2 linked regions of the Nitrosospira lacus genome follow. The protein of the gene in region 1 interacts with the protein of each later gene in a pairwise test. Links are inferred from orthologs where the notes say so. Each region holds a gene or a part of one and is shown on either strand. Other genes may lie near its edges.

What was found. The genes of interacting proteins can lie anywhere in the genome.
Region 2: the proteins of grxD (region 1) and EBAPG3_RS02750 interact in binary tests that used the Escherichia coli proteins (3 or more experiments, as listed by UniProt). The link is inferred for Nitrosospira lacus from one-to-one orthologs.

The regions. Positions count from the first base shown.
Region 1 is NZ_CP021106.3:707,751-716,061, reverse strand. The notes cover bases 5,441-8,191. They hold grxD (Grx4 family monothiol glutaredoxin), read right to left. Parts: upstream 7,095-8,191; coding sequence 6,786-7,094; downstream 5,441-6,785. Other genes in these bases: prfA (peptide chain release factor 1), read right to left, coding at 8,108-8,191; prmC (peptide chain release factor N(5)-glutamine methyltransferase), read right to left, coding at 7,198-8,058; EBAPG3_RS03245 (YqaA family protein), read left to right, coding at 6,246-6,668; EBAPG3_RS03250 (4-aminobenzoate synthase), read right to left, coding at 5,441-6,034. Also shown: EBAPG3_RS03270 ([protein-PII] uridylyltransferase), read left to right, coding at 1-1,060; EBAPG3_RS03265 (4-aminobenzoate synthase), read right to left, coding at 1,083-1,823; metE (5-methyltetrahydropteroyltriglutamate--homocysteine S-methyltransferase), read right to left, coding at 1,820-4,126; EBAPG3_RS03255 (LysR family transcriptional regulator), read left to right, coding at 4,250-5,164; more of EBAPG3_RS03250, read right to left, coding at 5,291-5,440; more of prfA, read right to left, coding at 8,192-8,311. UniProt on the Escherichia coli protein: Monothiol glutaredoxin involved in the biogenesis of iron-sulfur clusters.
Region 2 is NZ_CP021106.3:598,534-604,130, reverse strand. What follows is about bases 1-2,817. They hold EBAPG3_RS02750 (BolA family protein), read right to left. Parts: upstream 1,622-2,817; coding sequence 1,379-1,621; downstream 1-1,378. Other genes in these bases: EBAPG3_RS02740 (ABC transporter ATP-binding protein), read right to left, coding at 2,583-2,817; EBAPG3_RS02745 (ABC transporter permease), read right to left, coding at 1,831-2,586; EBAPG3_RS02755 (DUF4410 domain-containing protein), read left to right, coding at 799-1,239; rpoH (RNA polymerase sigma factor RpoH), read left to right, coding at 1-615. Outside these bases: more of EBAPG3_RS02740, read right to left, coding at 2,818-3,503; EBAPG3_RS02735 (STAS domain-containing protein), read right to left, coding at 3,652-3,942; EBAPG3_RS02730 (MlaC/ttg2D family ABC transporter substrate-binding protein), read right to left, coding at 4,064-4,702; outer membrane lipid asymmetry maintenance protein MlaD, read right to left, coding at 4,776-5,276; lipid asymmetry maintenance ABC transporter permease subunit MlaE, read right to left, coding at 5,276-5,597. UniProt on the Escherichia coli protein: Involved in cell resistance against acid stress.

The DNA of each region.
Region 1 (8,311 bases):
AGATACGGACCTGGTTGCATGGCTGGTGGAGAATCATCTGGTTATGTCGATGACGGCCCAGAAGAAAGACATATCCGATGCGGGTGTGATTGGGGATTTCGCTAAACGCGTCCGGGACGAACGCCATCTCATCGCACTTTATCTGCTCACTGTTGCGGATATTCGAGGCACCAGTCCAAAGGTATGGAATGCCTGGAAGGGCAAGCTGCTGGAAGATTTGTTCTGGATAACGCGGCGGTATCTTTACGGCGAGTCAATCCACGCGGATGGTACACTAAAAAAACGCAGGGACAAGGCATTGGAATTGCTGCAGCATGCCGGTATTCCCGCCAGCGCGCATGAGCGCCTGTGGTCGGAGCTCGATCCCACCTATTTGCTGCTGCACGATCCACAGGAAATCGCCTGGCATACGCGTCACTTGAGCCACCGGGTGAAATCCCCCGTGCCGGTGGTCAAGGCGCGCATCGCCCCTGCTGGAACAGGCATTCAGGTGCTGGTCTACGCGTCTGACCAGAAGGATTTGTTCGCGCGCATCTGCGGTTTTTTTGATGGCCTGGATTACAACATAGTCGAGGCCAGAATTCATACCACCCGCGACGGCTATGCGCTTGACAGCTTCCTGGTGCTGGATCCCTTCAATGCGGTGGAACGTCAGCGTGACGTGATCGCTATCGTGGAACATGAACTGGCGCAACAATTGGAACAGCAAGTCCCTTTAAAACAGCCGCTGCAAGGACGCCTGAGCCGTCATCTCAAGCATTTTCCGATTACGCCGGAAGTCGACATCGAACCTGACGAAAAAGGTATGTACCATGTTCTGTCGATTGTAGCGGGAGATCAGCCGGGGCTGCTGACACGCATAGCGCAGGTATTGGTAAGCTGCGGTGTAAATGTGCACAGTGCCAGGATAAATACCCTGGGTGAACGTGCCGAAGACACGTTCCTGATCACGGGAGAGATACTGAATGAGACGCGAACCCTGATCCGCCTTGAGACCATGCTGCTGGAGGTACTGCGGACTTCAAGCGCGACCGCCGGCCCCGGAATGCCCCTTGCATGAGGCCGGCTTTAGGATATTTCTTTCAGTGCGCCGCAACCCTGCCGTCGCGTATGGCGAGATCCGGACAACAATTCTCGTAGATTCCGTCGAGAAATCCCCATAGCGCATCGCATGCCCGGGTGGTGGCCGCCAGCACTTCGGCCTGCTTTTCCGGCGTATCGGCAAAGCGCTCGATCAATGCCCATTCCGCTTGCGAGTGGTGCACGTCCGCTTCCTGGTGCACCGTGAAAAACTCGTAACTGTCCGGGTCATCCATTCCATAGAACTTTGCCAGCCCGTCAATTTTTACGGCCGCAATTGCCGGTACTTGCGATTCAAACGCGTGCATCGCCGCAAGTCCAGCATAAAACGGCTCGTTCAGGCAGATGTCCCGGTAGGTCGACACCAGCCTCGCGGTCCCCGGCAAGGCGGCGGCATTGGCCAGGCTCTTGTCGCTGGAACCCAGCGCCAGGGCGAAAGTCTTCCACAGGGCGGGATGGTTCTTTTCACCGTGCTCTTCGCTGATCAGATTCTTCAATACTTCCTGGCGCACGCTGATGTCGCCGCTGTGCGTTTCGCTATGATGATGCGGGGTATTGAAATGCACCGCGCTCAGATAGGTCGGCTCGGCCAGCACATTATGAAAATACTGCTCCGCGTAGTGGCGTAATTGCTCCTTCGATAGCTTGCCTTCGGTCCACGCCACATAAAAAGGATGCTTGAGCAGATGCCGCGCATCAATGATGGAGTCTATCCTTTGCTTAAGAGATATGGGGGTTGTCATGCTGACAGAGCTTCCGTTTGAAAAGTATTTATTTGGGCGCGCAGTTGCCGCGCGGCTTCGACCATGCGTTCGAGTGCAGTGACAACCTCCGGCCAGCTGCGTGTCTTCAGGCCACAATCAGGATTAACCCATAATTGTTTTGCATCGATCACCTGGCAGGCCTTCTCCAGTAATTCCAGCATCTCGCCGGTTTCGGGAATTCGTGGCGAATGAATATCGTACACGCCGGGCCCGATTTCATTGGGATACTTGAATTGACCGAATCCATCCAGCAACTCCATGCGTGAGCGCGAGGTTTCGATGGTAATGACGTCGGCGCCCATATCGGCGATTGCCGGCAGAATGTCGTTGAACTCGGAGTAGCACATATGAGTATGTATCTGTGTATCGTCCTTCACCCCGGAACTGGATACGCGGAAGGCTTCCACCGCCCACTTCAAGTATTCATTCCAGTCAGCTTTCTTGAGCGGCAGCCCTTCGCGAAAGGCCGGCTCGTCAATCTGGATAATACCGATTCCGGCGCGTTCAAGATCGGCGACCTCGTCACGGATGGCAAGGGCAAGTTGCAGCGCCGTAGTCGAGCGTGGTTGATCATCACGCACGAACGACCACATCAGCATGGTAATGGGTCCAGTCAGCATGCCTTTCACCGGCTTTGTGGTCAGACTCTGTGCGTATTGAATCCAATCCACGGTCATGGGTTCGGGGCGATAGATATCGCCATACAGAATTGGCGGCTTGACACAGCGCGAGCCGTAGCTCTGTACCCATCCATTCTCGGTAAAGGCGTAGCCGCATAATTGCTCGCCGAAATACTCCACCATATCGTTGCGCTCGGCTTCTCCGTGGACGAACACATCCAGTCCGATCTCTTCCTGTTTTCCTACTGCCAGCTGGATCTCCTTGCGCATCGCTTCCAGATACTTCAAATTAGTGAGTTCACCTTTTCTGAACGCGGCACGGGCTTGGCGAATCTCCGGTGTCTGCGGAAATGAACCAATCGTTGTGGTGGGCAAATCGGGAAGTTGAAAACGTTGCCGTTGCAACGCCTGCCGCACCGGGAACGGGCTCGTACGCCGACTGTCATTTCGCGTCAGGCGTTGCAGACGTTCCTGCATTACCGGATTGTGGTTGCGCGGTGACTCACGGCGCTCTTGTCTTGCTCTTGCAGAGGCATCCAGCTCATCACGTATGGCATTTTCTCCCTGGTTCAGCCCCTGTCCGAGGACCGATACCTCTTTTAGCTTCTGTACCGAGAACGCCAGCCAATTCTTTATCTCGCTATCCAGCCGGGTTTCCAGTTCGAGATCGACCGGACAATGCAGCAGCGAACAGCTGGGTGCAATCCACAACCGCTCGCCCAGGGTCGACTGCGCGCGCGACAAGGTCGCCAGCGCCTGTACCAGATCGGCGCGCCATACATTGCGCCCATCAATGATACCCAGCGACAGAACTTTGCTGGCCGGATAGCCTTCCAGAAAAACATCGAGCTGGTCCGGCGCGCGGCACAAATCAATATGCAAGCCATCCACCGGCAGTTTCTTCAAACGCGCAGCATGATTATCCACCGCCTCAAAATAAGTGGCCAGTAACAACTTCGGCAGTTTCGTTCCGGCCCCAGTCAGGGCGGCGTATGCCTGGTCCAGGCCATCCAGCCAGTCATCGTCCACATCGAGCGCCAGGAATGGTTCGTCGATCTGCACCCATTCCACGTCAAGCGATGCGAGCCGGGCCAGAATTTCACGATAAACCGGCAGCAGATGCGCCAACAGGTCGAGCCGGTTGAAGCCGGGCTCCGTTTCTTTGCCGAGATATAAATAGGTCAGCGGTCCGATCAATACCACCTTTGGCGAGATGCCCAGCACTCTGGCTTCCGTCACTTCCCGGAAGAGCTGGGACGATGCGATGCGGAATCTGGTGTGCGCATTGAATTCAGGGACGATGTAGTGATAGTTGGTATCAAACCATTTGGTCATCTCCATCGCCGGCTGACTCGCCGTTCCACGCGCCATTGCGAAATACAGATCCAGTCCGATTTCGTCATTGCCCGCGTTGAATCGCGCAGGCGCCGCGCCGAGCAGCGCTGTCATGTTCAGCATTTGATCGTAAAGTGCGAAATCACCGGCGGGAATCAGGTCAATACCCGCTTCACGCTGTACGATCCAATGGTGTTTCCGTAATTCGGCCGCTTTGATTTGCAGCTGTTGTTCGTCGATATCGCCACGCCAGCACGCCTCTAGCGTCTGTTTCAGCTCCCGGCGCGCGCCGATACGGGGGAAACCGAGATTATGTGTCAAAGCCATGATTGTTCCTCGTTCTGCTCAGCTTAGTTGCTGCAGGCACCCATTCTGTGGCAGACTACGCTATGAATCAAATGAAATGTTCTAAATATATTATGAATGGTATTCATATTTATATTCGAAACCATGCTTGAGCTACGCCACCTCCGCACGCTTGCGGCATTGCATGAAACCGGCAGCGTGTCGCGCGCCGCCAAGCGCGTGCATCTGACCCAGTCTGCGTTGTCTCATCAGATCAAGGCACTGCAAAGCCACTATGGCCTGCCGGTCATACAGCGCCGGGGGCAATCCATCGAGCTCACCGATGCTGGAAAACACCTGGTGGCGCTTGCCGGAAAGGTATTGGCGGAAATTCAGGGAACTGAACGGGATCTCGCTAAAATCTCGCAGCAGGCATCGGGAAGTTTGCGCATCGTACTGGAGTGTCACACCTGTTTTGATTGGCTGATGCCGCTCATGGATGAATTCCGCCAGCACTGGCCGGAGGTGGAACTGGATCTGGTTTCCGGATTTCATGCCGATCCCGTCAAGCTGCTGGAAGAAGGGGGTGCGGATGTGGTCATTGGATCGGAACACAAGCGGCAGCGGGGTATTGTCCATCACCCGCTGTTCCGTTTCGAGATTCTCGCAGTATTGGCACCGGAGCATCCCTTGCGCGCAAAGCGGATCCTGCATGCGGCGGACTTCGCCGATGTCACGCTTATTACCTATCCGGTGCCGGAAGATCGCATCGATCTGATTCTCAACGTTCTGAAACCCGCCGGTATCCAGCCACAGCGGCGCACAGCGGAACTGACCGTCGCCATCCTGCAACTGGTTGCCAGCCGCCGCGGTGTCGCCGCACTACCCAGCTGGGGTATCAAGAACTATGTTGATCACGACTATGTGATTGCCCGCCGCATTGGCGCCAATGGCCTATGGAGCGACCTGTATGCGTCAACACTCAAGGAAACGGCATCCCGCCCCTATCTGCGGGACTTCCTGACAACCGCAAGGAATACCTGCTTCACTACATTGGACGGAATTATCCCGCTGGAATGACGGTTTCACTGACCGGACAGCAATACACGAAGGAATCGGTAAAAACGGAAGGGGAAAAATCAGGGAAGATGATTACTCAAAACCGGTGAGCAAACGTCTTATCGTTTGCTCACCGTTAATGCTAGCTTAGTGTATCGTAACCGCAGCTTCTTCCTCGCAAGCCAGGTCTGAGCAGTAATTCTCGTAGATTCCGTCGAGAAATCCCCATAGCGCATCGCATGCCCGGGTGGTGGCCGCCAGCACTTCGGCCTGCTTTTCCGGCGTATCGGCAAAGCGCTCGATCAATGCCCATTCCGCTTGCGAGTGGTGCACGTCCGCTTCCTGGTGCACCGTGAAAAACTCGTAACTGTCCGGGTCATCCATTCCATAGAACTTTGCCAGCCCGTCAATTTTTACGGCCGCAATTGCCGGTACTTGCGATTCAAACGCGTGCATCGCCGCAAGTCCAGCATAAAACGGCTCGTTCAGGCAGATGTCCCGGTAGGTCGACACCAGCCTCGCGGTCCCCGGCAAGGCGGCGGCATTGGCCAGGCTCTTGTCGCTGGAACCCAGCGCCAGGGCGAAAGTCTTCCACAGGGCGGGATGGTTCTTTTCACCGTGCTCTTCGCTGATCAGATTCTTCAATACTTCCTGGCGCACGCTGATGTCGCCGCTGTGCGTTTCGCTATGATGATGCGGGGTATTGAAATGCACCGCGCTCAGATAGGTCGGCTCGGCCAGCACATTATGAAAATACTGCTCCGCGTAGTGGCGTAATTGCTCCTTCGATAGCTTGCCTTCGGTCCACGCCACATAAAAAGGATGCTTGAGCAGATGCCGCGCATCAATGATGGAGTCTATCCTTTGCTTAAGAGATACGTTGGTTGTCATGGTTTTCCTCTTCAACAGAGATGGGTAATCGAGCAGCATATCATCCCGAAATAATATCGTGAAGTCAAATTTGGCGACTAAATTACCGTTGCCATAAATTAGGCGCCAATATAGCCCTACCCGTAAAACCATTCCTTGCCGCATCCACTTGCGCCTTATTAACGGCTACACTGCTGTCTTTATCGGTTTTACCTGCCTTTGGATTACCTTTATGGATGAGCAATCCAGCCTGCTGGCGTTATTCACCAGCAGTTTTCTTGCCGCCACATTGCTCCCCGGTGGCTCGGAAGCAGTGCTATTCGGCGTTTTGACCGCCTATCCCGAGCTTTACTGGTCTGCCTTGGGGATCGCCTCGGTGGGCAATACCCTGGGCGGTATGAGTTCATACGCTATCGGGCTTCTCCTGCCTGATGAAAAAGCATTTCTGAAAAAATCCGGAGGGAATATGCGTGGACTGGCGTGGGTGCGTAACTATGGCAGTCCGGTACTCTTTCTGGCCTGGGTACCGATCATCGGCGATCTGTTGTGTGTCGCTGCGGGGTGGCTTCGGATCAACTGGATACTGGCAATGCTGTTCATGGCTGCCGGAAAGTTCGCGCGTTACTGGGCAATCGCGGCGGCCATGAGTCCCTAGCTCAATTGGCTGTTTGCCCGATAAAAAATCCGGCTGCTGACTTATCGGCCAGCTTATCGGTTCTCGCCGATTCTATCGGTCCTCTATCGATCCTTGCGCAAGATCAAACCATCTCCGTCATTTCTGAAGCAGCTTCTGCAGTTCACCGCTCTGGTACATTTCCGTCACGATGTCGGACCCACCGACAAACTCGCCGTTGATATAAAGCTGCGGAATGGTCGGCCAGCTTGAGTACTCCTTGATGCCCTGCCGGATTTCCGGTTCGGCAAGCACGTCCACCGCGAAAAGATTATCCACCCCGCACGCATTGAGGACTTTCACCGCATGGGCGGAGAAACCGCACTGGGGGGCTTGCGGCGTACCTTTCATGTAGAGCACCACGGGATGGGTGGTCACTTGCTGTTTGATGGTTTCTTGCGTATTCATGTCTGGCTCCTCGTCAATTTAATCAATCTGAAATCAGATTATGGGAAATGAAACTGTTTTTCAAGAGATAGGGTTCATTCATCTCGGTCAATATATCCCAACATCACATTCTAACAGCTTCTCGCGGGAAACTTCCAAGCCGTCCGCCACTGATCCGCATTATGCCTGCCAGATCAGGATGGGAAAACACCCCGCGGAAACCCGCTTTACCCAGCAGATGCCTGCATGCTTGCGCCTGATCATAGCCATGTTCGAACAGCAGCACACCGTCCGCAACCAGATAACGGGGAGCGGACGTGATGATGCAGCGAATGCAGTCAAGGCCGTCGCTACCTGCTTCTCCCGTGAGTGCCATGCGAGGCTCGAAGCGCAGGTCGCCCTGAGCGAGATGAGGGTCACCGCTGGCAATGTAGGGAGGATTGGAGACAATGAGATCGAATCTTTCCCCGGAAAGCCCACCAAACCAATCGGCTTCGATGATGCGCACATTGCTCACATTGAGCTGCCGGGCATTCATTTTGGCTACGGCCACGGCATCGGACGAGAAATCCACCGCCACGATATCGGCTAGCGGACGATGCCTGGCTAGGGTCAATGCGATGGCGCCACTTCCGGTCCCCAAGTCAAGAACCTTGCAAGGACGGTCCGGAGAAATCCGTTGCAACGCCAAATCCACCAGCAATTCGGTTTCGGGCCGGGGAATGAGTACCGCCGGCGTAACATTGAAATCCAGGCTGTAAAACTCACGTTTTCCCACAAGATAGGCGACCGGCTCGCCATGAACGCGCCGTGTCGTCAACAGGCAAAAAGATTGCGCTTGTTCCGCAGTAAGCTCTTGCTCGGGATGGGTGGCCAGATGGGCGGGGCTGACGCTGAGCACACTTTGCAGCAGCATCCGCGCGTCGGTATCGCCAATGTCCCGGCGCGCTTGGTGGAGCGCTTGCAATATGGTGATTTGCGGCATCGCGGGATTCAATAATCGCGCAAAAATGGGAGTTTAATACCGAGATCGCCTACTCGCCCATCGCCGCCAATTGCTCTGCCTGATGCTCGGACATGAGTGCTGAGCACAGTTCGCTCAAGTCTCCATCCATGATCTGCTCGATCTTGTAAAGCGTGAGATTGACTCGGTGATCGGTTATTCGGCCTTGCGGAAAGTTATAGGTACGAATGCGTCCCGCGCGGTCGCCGCTACCGATAAGCGATTTGCGGGTAGC
Region 2 (5,597 bases), 110 kb from region 1 along the record:
CAGGAGGGCAACATCGGTCTCATGAAAGCGGTCAAACGCTATGACCCTGAGCGTGGCGTACGGCTGGTATCGTTCGCGGTGCACTGGATCAAGGCGGAAATTCACGAATTCATACTGCGCAACTGGCGACTGGTAAAAATCGCCACAACGAAGGCACAGCGGAAATTGTTCTTTAACCTGCGCAGCATGAAGCCGGTTCTGGATACCATGAATCCTGCGGAAGTTAACACCATGGCCAAACAGTTAGGCGTCAAGGCCGAGGAAGTGGTAGAAATGGAAACCCGTTTCAACGGGCGCGATATCTCGCTGGAACCACTATCTGAAGACGATGACGATACATTCAGTCCCGTCGCTTATCTTACCGATGGCTCGGAACCGCCACAATTGCTGGAGGCCGAACAAACCAGGCGTTTGCGTGGGGAAGGGCTGGAGCGGGCGCTGGCAAGCCTGGATGCACGTAGCCGGCACATCATCGAGGCGCGCTGGCTGCGTGAAAACGATAGCGCAACGCTGCATGATCTTGCCGGTGAATTGGGCGTATCTGCCGAGCGGATACGCCAGATCGAAGCCAAGGCAATGGAGAAAATGCGGGGGGCGATGGTAGCGGTTGCATAATAGTCAAGTAATCGGGAACGGGAAGTCGCATATCGGGCCCGATTATTGATGTCATAAAATTAACAGCGGCGAAACGAGCTCGCGACCCTTTTCCTTTTCCTTGTGACCGTAAAAGAAGTCTTCATTTTTAGCGTAGCGTTATTGCTGTCCGGCTGCGTTACACCGCAAGTCACGCGACCCTCCATGGATCCTGTGAATTTGAAGGGATTCCAGAAAATAGAGTTGATCGTAACCGATTCCGTCAACACCGCCTATTCCAAAAACGGCCTGCCCATGTTTGCAGGCCGGCTCAGAGGCAGGCTGCAATCCATAGGGTATGCGCTGGTCGACGCGGCCCCCCAAATGATTCTTGAGGTGAACGTACATGAATTTGATCCGGGAAACCGGGCTCTGCGTACACTGATTGGTTTCGGGGCGGGGCGGGCGGTCTTGAAGTACACCGCCCGTTTCAAGACCCCCATGGGTAAGCTGTTGGCGGAACTTGAGGGCGGCAAAGCCTACCATGGTCTGGAGTTGGTGGATAATCCCACGTTCAAGTCCGACGAGGCAACGCGCATGGGATTGATCGCATATTCAGTCAGTCAGATTGGGGAGTTTATCGAGAAGAACGGGAGCCAGGAGTGAGGAATAACACGCTGCCGATGAAGGTAGGCGGTCATATGTCTAGCCTTCTCAACCTTCATCGTCCGGTCCTGACAGAAAATTGGCGCCATTTGACTATTTCCGTATAGCTTTTCAGCATAACTGACGATCCCGATACTGTCTAATTGCTTTCCGCCCACTGTTCCGGGGTGAGGGTTTTCATGGACAGGGCATGAATCTCCTGCTTCATCCTGTCACCCAGTGCGCGGTAGACCAGCTGGTGTTGCTGCACCATATTCTTTTCCCGGAATTCAGCGCTGACGATGATGGCGCTGAAATGACGGCCGTCATCGCCTTCGACACGCACCAGCTCGCATGGCATTGAGGCTTCAATATGATTTTTTATGCTTTCTGGTGTGACCATTTTTTCTTCCTTTATATTAATGATTCTTCAATCTAAATCTGGTAGTTGGACGGGATGATTTAGGTTTAATGCCAAGCAATTATTCCGATTTCGAATAATTGCTACTCTGGCGATTCGTCTTCGATCCGTAGACTGTGCGCTATCTAAACAAGCGTATTTATCAAACCTGTGAAGCGGATCGTCACAAAATATGGATTTTTATGATGCCCTTAATGGCGGATCTTATAGCCCGCCTTAAGCATCCCCAATGTCAGCCATGATACCGCCAGAAAGCACGCCAACACAATCCCGAGGCTGACATAGGGTGAAATATCCGACACACTGAAAAAACCGTAGCGGAAGCCATCGATCATGTAAAAAAACGGATTCAAGTGTGACAACCCCTGCCAGAAGGGAGGTAACGAGTGGATTGTGTAGAACACTCCGGATAAAAACGTCAGAGGCAGAATGACAAAATTCTGAAATGCGGCCAACTGATCAAATTTTTCTGCCCAGATACCGGCAATAATGCCTAGCGCGCCCAGTAACGCGCTGCCCATCAGGGCAAACACGAATACCCATAGAAATGAGCTTACCGGTATTTCGAAAAATCCGAGTGTCACCAGGTAGACCCCCAGTCCCACCGCCAGGCCGCGCATCACCGATGCCAGCACATAGGCCAAAAATATTTCCTGGTAGGAAAGCGGCGATAACAGGACAAAGACGAGATTGCCGGAGATCTTCGATTGAATCAAGCTGGATGACGAGTTGGCAAAAGCGTTCTGCAACATGGCCATCATCACCAAACCCGGAACCAGAAAGACGACGTATGCCACACCGGGATAGGCCTGCACGTGTTCTTCCAGCACATGAGAAAAAATCAGCAGATAGAGCAACGTCGAAAGCATCGGCGCCAATACGGTCTGCAACCCGACTTTCCAGAAGCGCAGCAACTCCTTGTGGAGCAGGGTAAGGAACCCTGTCATCGTACTGGCTGCGGATTTTCGGTATGGCCCATGACTTTCACGAATACTTCTTCCAGATCAGGCTGCAACACCTGCATTTCCAGGACTTGCGCCCCTGCCATGCGCAACGCCGCCATTACACTTTCCAGCTGGGAATACTCTCTGATCGCCAGGATGTAGCATTCGTCCTCATGGCTGCTCATTAACGATTGTAGCGATAAAGGCAATATATCGGGCGATAACCGCAATCGCACCAAAAATCCGGAAACGCTATTAACAAGATTCCTGATGCTGTCGAGCGCGACGATATTACCATGTTTGAGCATCGCTACGCGGCTGCATAAAGCTTCTGCTTCCTCGAGATAATGGGTTGTAAGCACGATGGTGTGGCCGTCGTGGTTCAACCGTTTGATGAAACGCCAAAGCGCCTGGCGCAATTCCACATCCACCCCGGCGGTGGGTTCGTCCAGAATGATCACCGGGGGCTTGTGCACCAGCGCCTGGGCCACAAGCACGCGTCGCTTCATGCCACCGGACAACGTACGCATGTTGGCATCGGCTTTGTCGGTAAGATCCAGATGGTGGATTATCTCCTCTATCCAGGAGTTGTTATTCTTCAGGCCATAATAACCTGATTGAATAACGAGCGTTTCCCTGACGGTAAAAAACGGATCAAATACGAGTTCCTGCGGCACCACGCCCAACATGCGCCGCGCTTCCCGGTAATCGGCAACGACATCGTACCCCATTACCCTGGCGCTGCCGCTGCTGGCAAGAGTCAGACCCGCAATAATGTTGATGAGCGTGGTCTTGCCCGCACCGTTGGGACCAAGCAGCGCAAAAAACTCGCCGGTATCGATTTCAAGATCGATACCGCCCAAAGCCTGCAATGCACCGAAGCGCTTATGTATCTGCTTGACTTCAATTGCCGGCGTCATTGGGATGTAATCAGGATAAGGAATATCGGAGGAGGCGTGCGTAACGGGCATGGGTAGCGATTTTGGGTATTCCCCATGCGAGCCGCCCGCCGCTGGCCGGGAAGTGCCAGTTTTTGGCACTTCATCCCACGCATAGCCGATTTTTGATTTACGCCTGAAGTATCAATTCGGAAACACCATACAGTTGAGCCAGGCCTCGCAGGTTTTGCGGCATGTTGGCGAAACCCATCCGGTGATTACGGCGACCAGCCTCGCGCTGCCATTCCAGCAACATGCTGACGGCTGAAGAGTCCACTTCAGTCACTCGCGCCAGATCGATTACCAGATTATCATGATTGAACAATGCAATGCCCTGCTCGACCACCGTAGCCACATTATTGAAGTTGATGGATCCCTCGACGCTCAGTTTGCCGTCGCCGGACAGAACTACTTCAGCCATTCTGCCGCATCCGATAGTTGACGGAAAACGTCGACGTGCAAAACATCTCCATGGATCATAGCGCCAAGCTGAAAAATGAGTGAAAAGCAGGCAGATCAGCGGACTGATTCAGGATTATCGATTACTGCGCATCAGCCTTTTTATCCGCGGCTATCAGCGAGCGATTTTTATCCACCAGTGTTTTGAGTAATTTATCGACGCCGCCATCGCGAACCTGGTTATTGAAAGTGCTGCGGTAATTGGTTACCAGACTTACCCCCGCGACCGTGACGTCGTACACTTTCCAGCCCTCACCGGTTCTTTCCATGCTGTAGTCGATGGGAACCGGCTGCTGACCGTGATCTTGCATCACCTTCGTCTTGACTGTGGTATCGGTTTCATCCGCCGCAGTTTTGAGCGGCTCGACCTTGATGGTATGGTCGCGATAATCGGTCAGTGCGTTGGAATAGGTGCGCACCAGAAGGGTACGGAACTCCTTCACCAATTGCTGCTGTTGGTCAGGCGTCGCCTTGGACCAGTTCTTGCCCATCGCCAGGCGCGTCATGCGGGTGAAATTGAAATGCGGCAGTATCTTGGCCTCCACCAGGTCAAGAATCTTGGCGTGACTGCTTTGCAAGCTCTTGTCCTGCCTGACAATTGTAAGCACCTCCTGAGCGGTGTTATCCACCAGCTTATCGGGACTGGTGGCTTCCATTGACCATGCGGGCAGCGCAGGCAGCCACACCGCCAGCAATACAAAGATACCAAGGTATTTTTTCATGATTTCCTCACTAGAATTTAGTTGAACCGCTCATTTTAACCGCATCATAAGCCGCTGCACCGTGAATATATGACTATTTCTTGCCGCCATTTTCGCTGTCATCGGCCTCAGATGCCTTATTTTCCGATGCCTTATCAAATAGGAATCGTCCGATCATTTCTTCCAGAACCATTGCGGAGTTGGTTTTCATGATTTTATCGCCATTCTTCAGCACTGTCTCGTCGCCACCCGCTGCCAGACCAATGTATTGCTCGCCTAGAAGCCCCGATGTGAGAATGCTGGCGAACGTATCCTTGGGAAATTGATAACGGCGGTCGATATTCATGGTTACCGCGGCATCGAATGTCTGGGTGTTAAACTGAATATCCGCTATACGTCCCACGACCACGCCAGCGCTTTTGACTGGCGCCCTCACCTTCAAACCGCCGATATTCTCGAAATTTCCAATAAGTGTGTAGGTCTCCGCCGTACTGTAGGTACCCAGGTTTCCCACCTTCAGAGCCAGTATCAGCAATGCGCCGATTCCAGCCATGACAAATACTCCGACCCACAAATCCATTGTTGTTCGCTGCATCAGCTCATTCCCCTGAACATGACCGAGGTCAAAACAAAATCCAGTCCCAGAATCGCCAGCGAAGAGGTCACCACGGTGCGCGTGGTCGCGCCGGACACTCCTTCAGCCGTGGGCGATGCATCATACCCCTCGAACACTGCGATTGCTGTTACTGCCACACCAAATACACAAGTCTTGATGACGCCGTTGACGATGTCGTACCGGAAATCCACCGCGTTTTGCATCTGAGACCAGAATGAACCCTCGTCCACACCGATAAGTACCACCGCCACCAAATAACCGCCAAACACGCCAACCACCGAAAACATCGCCGCCAGAAAC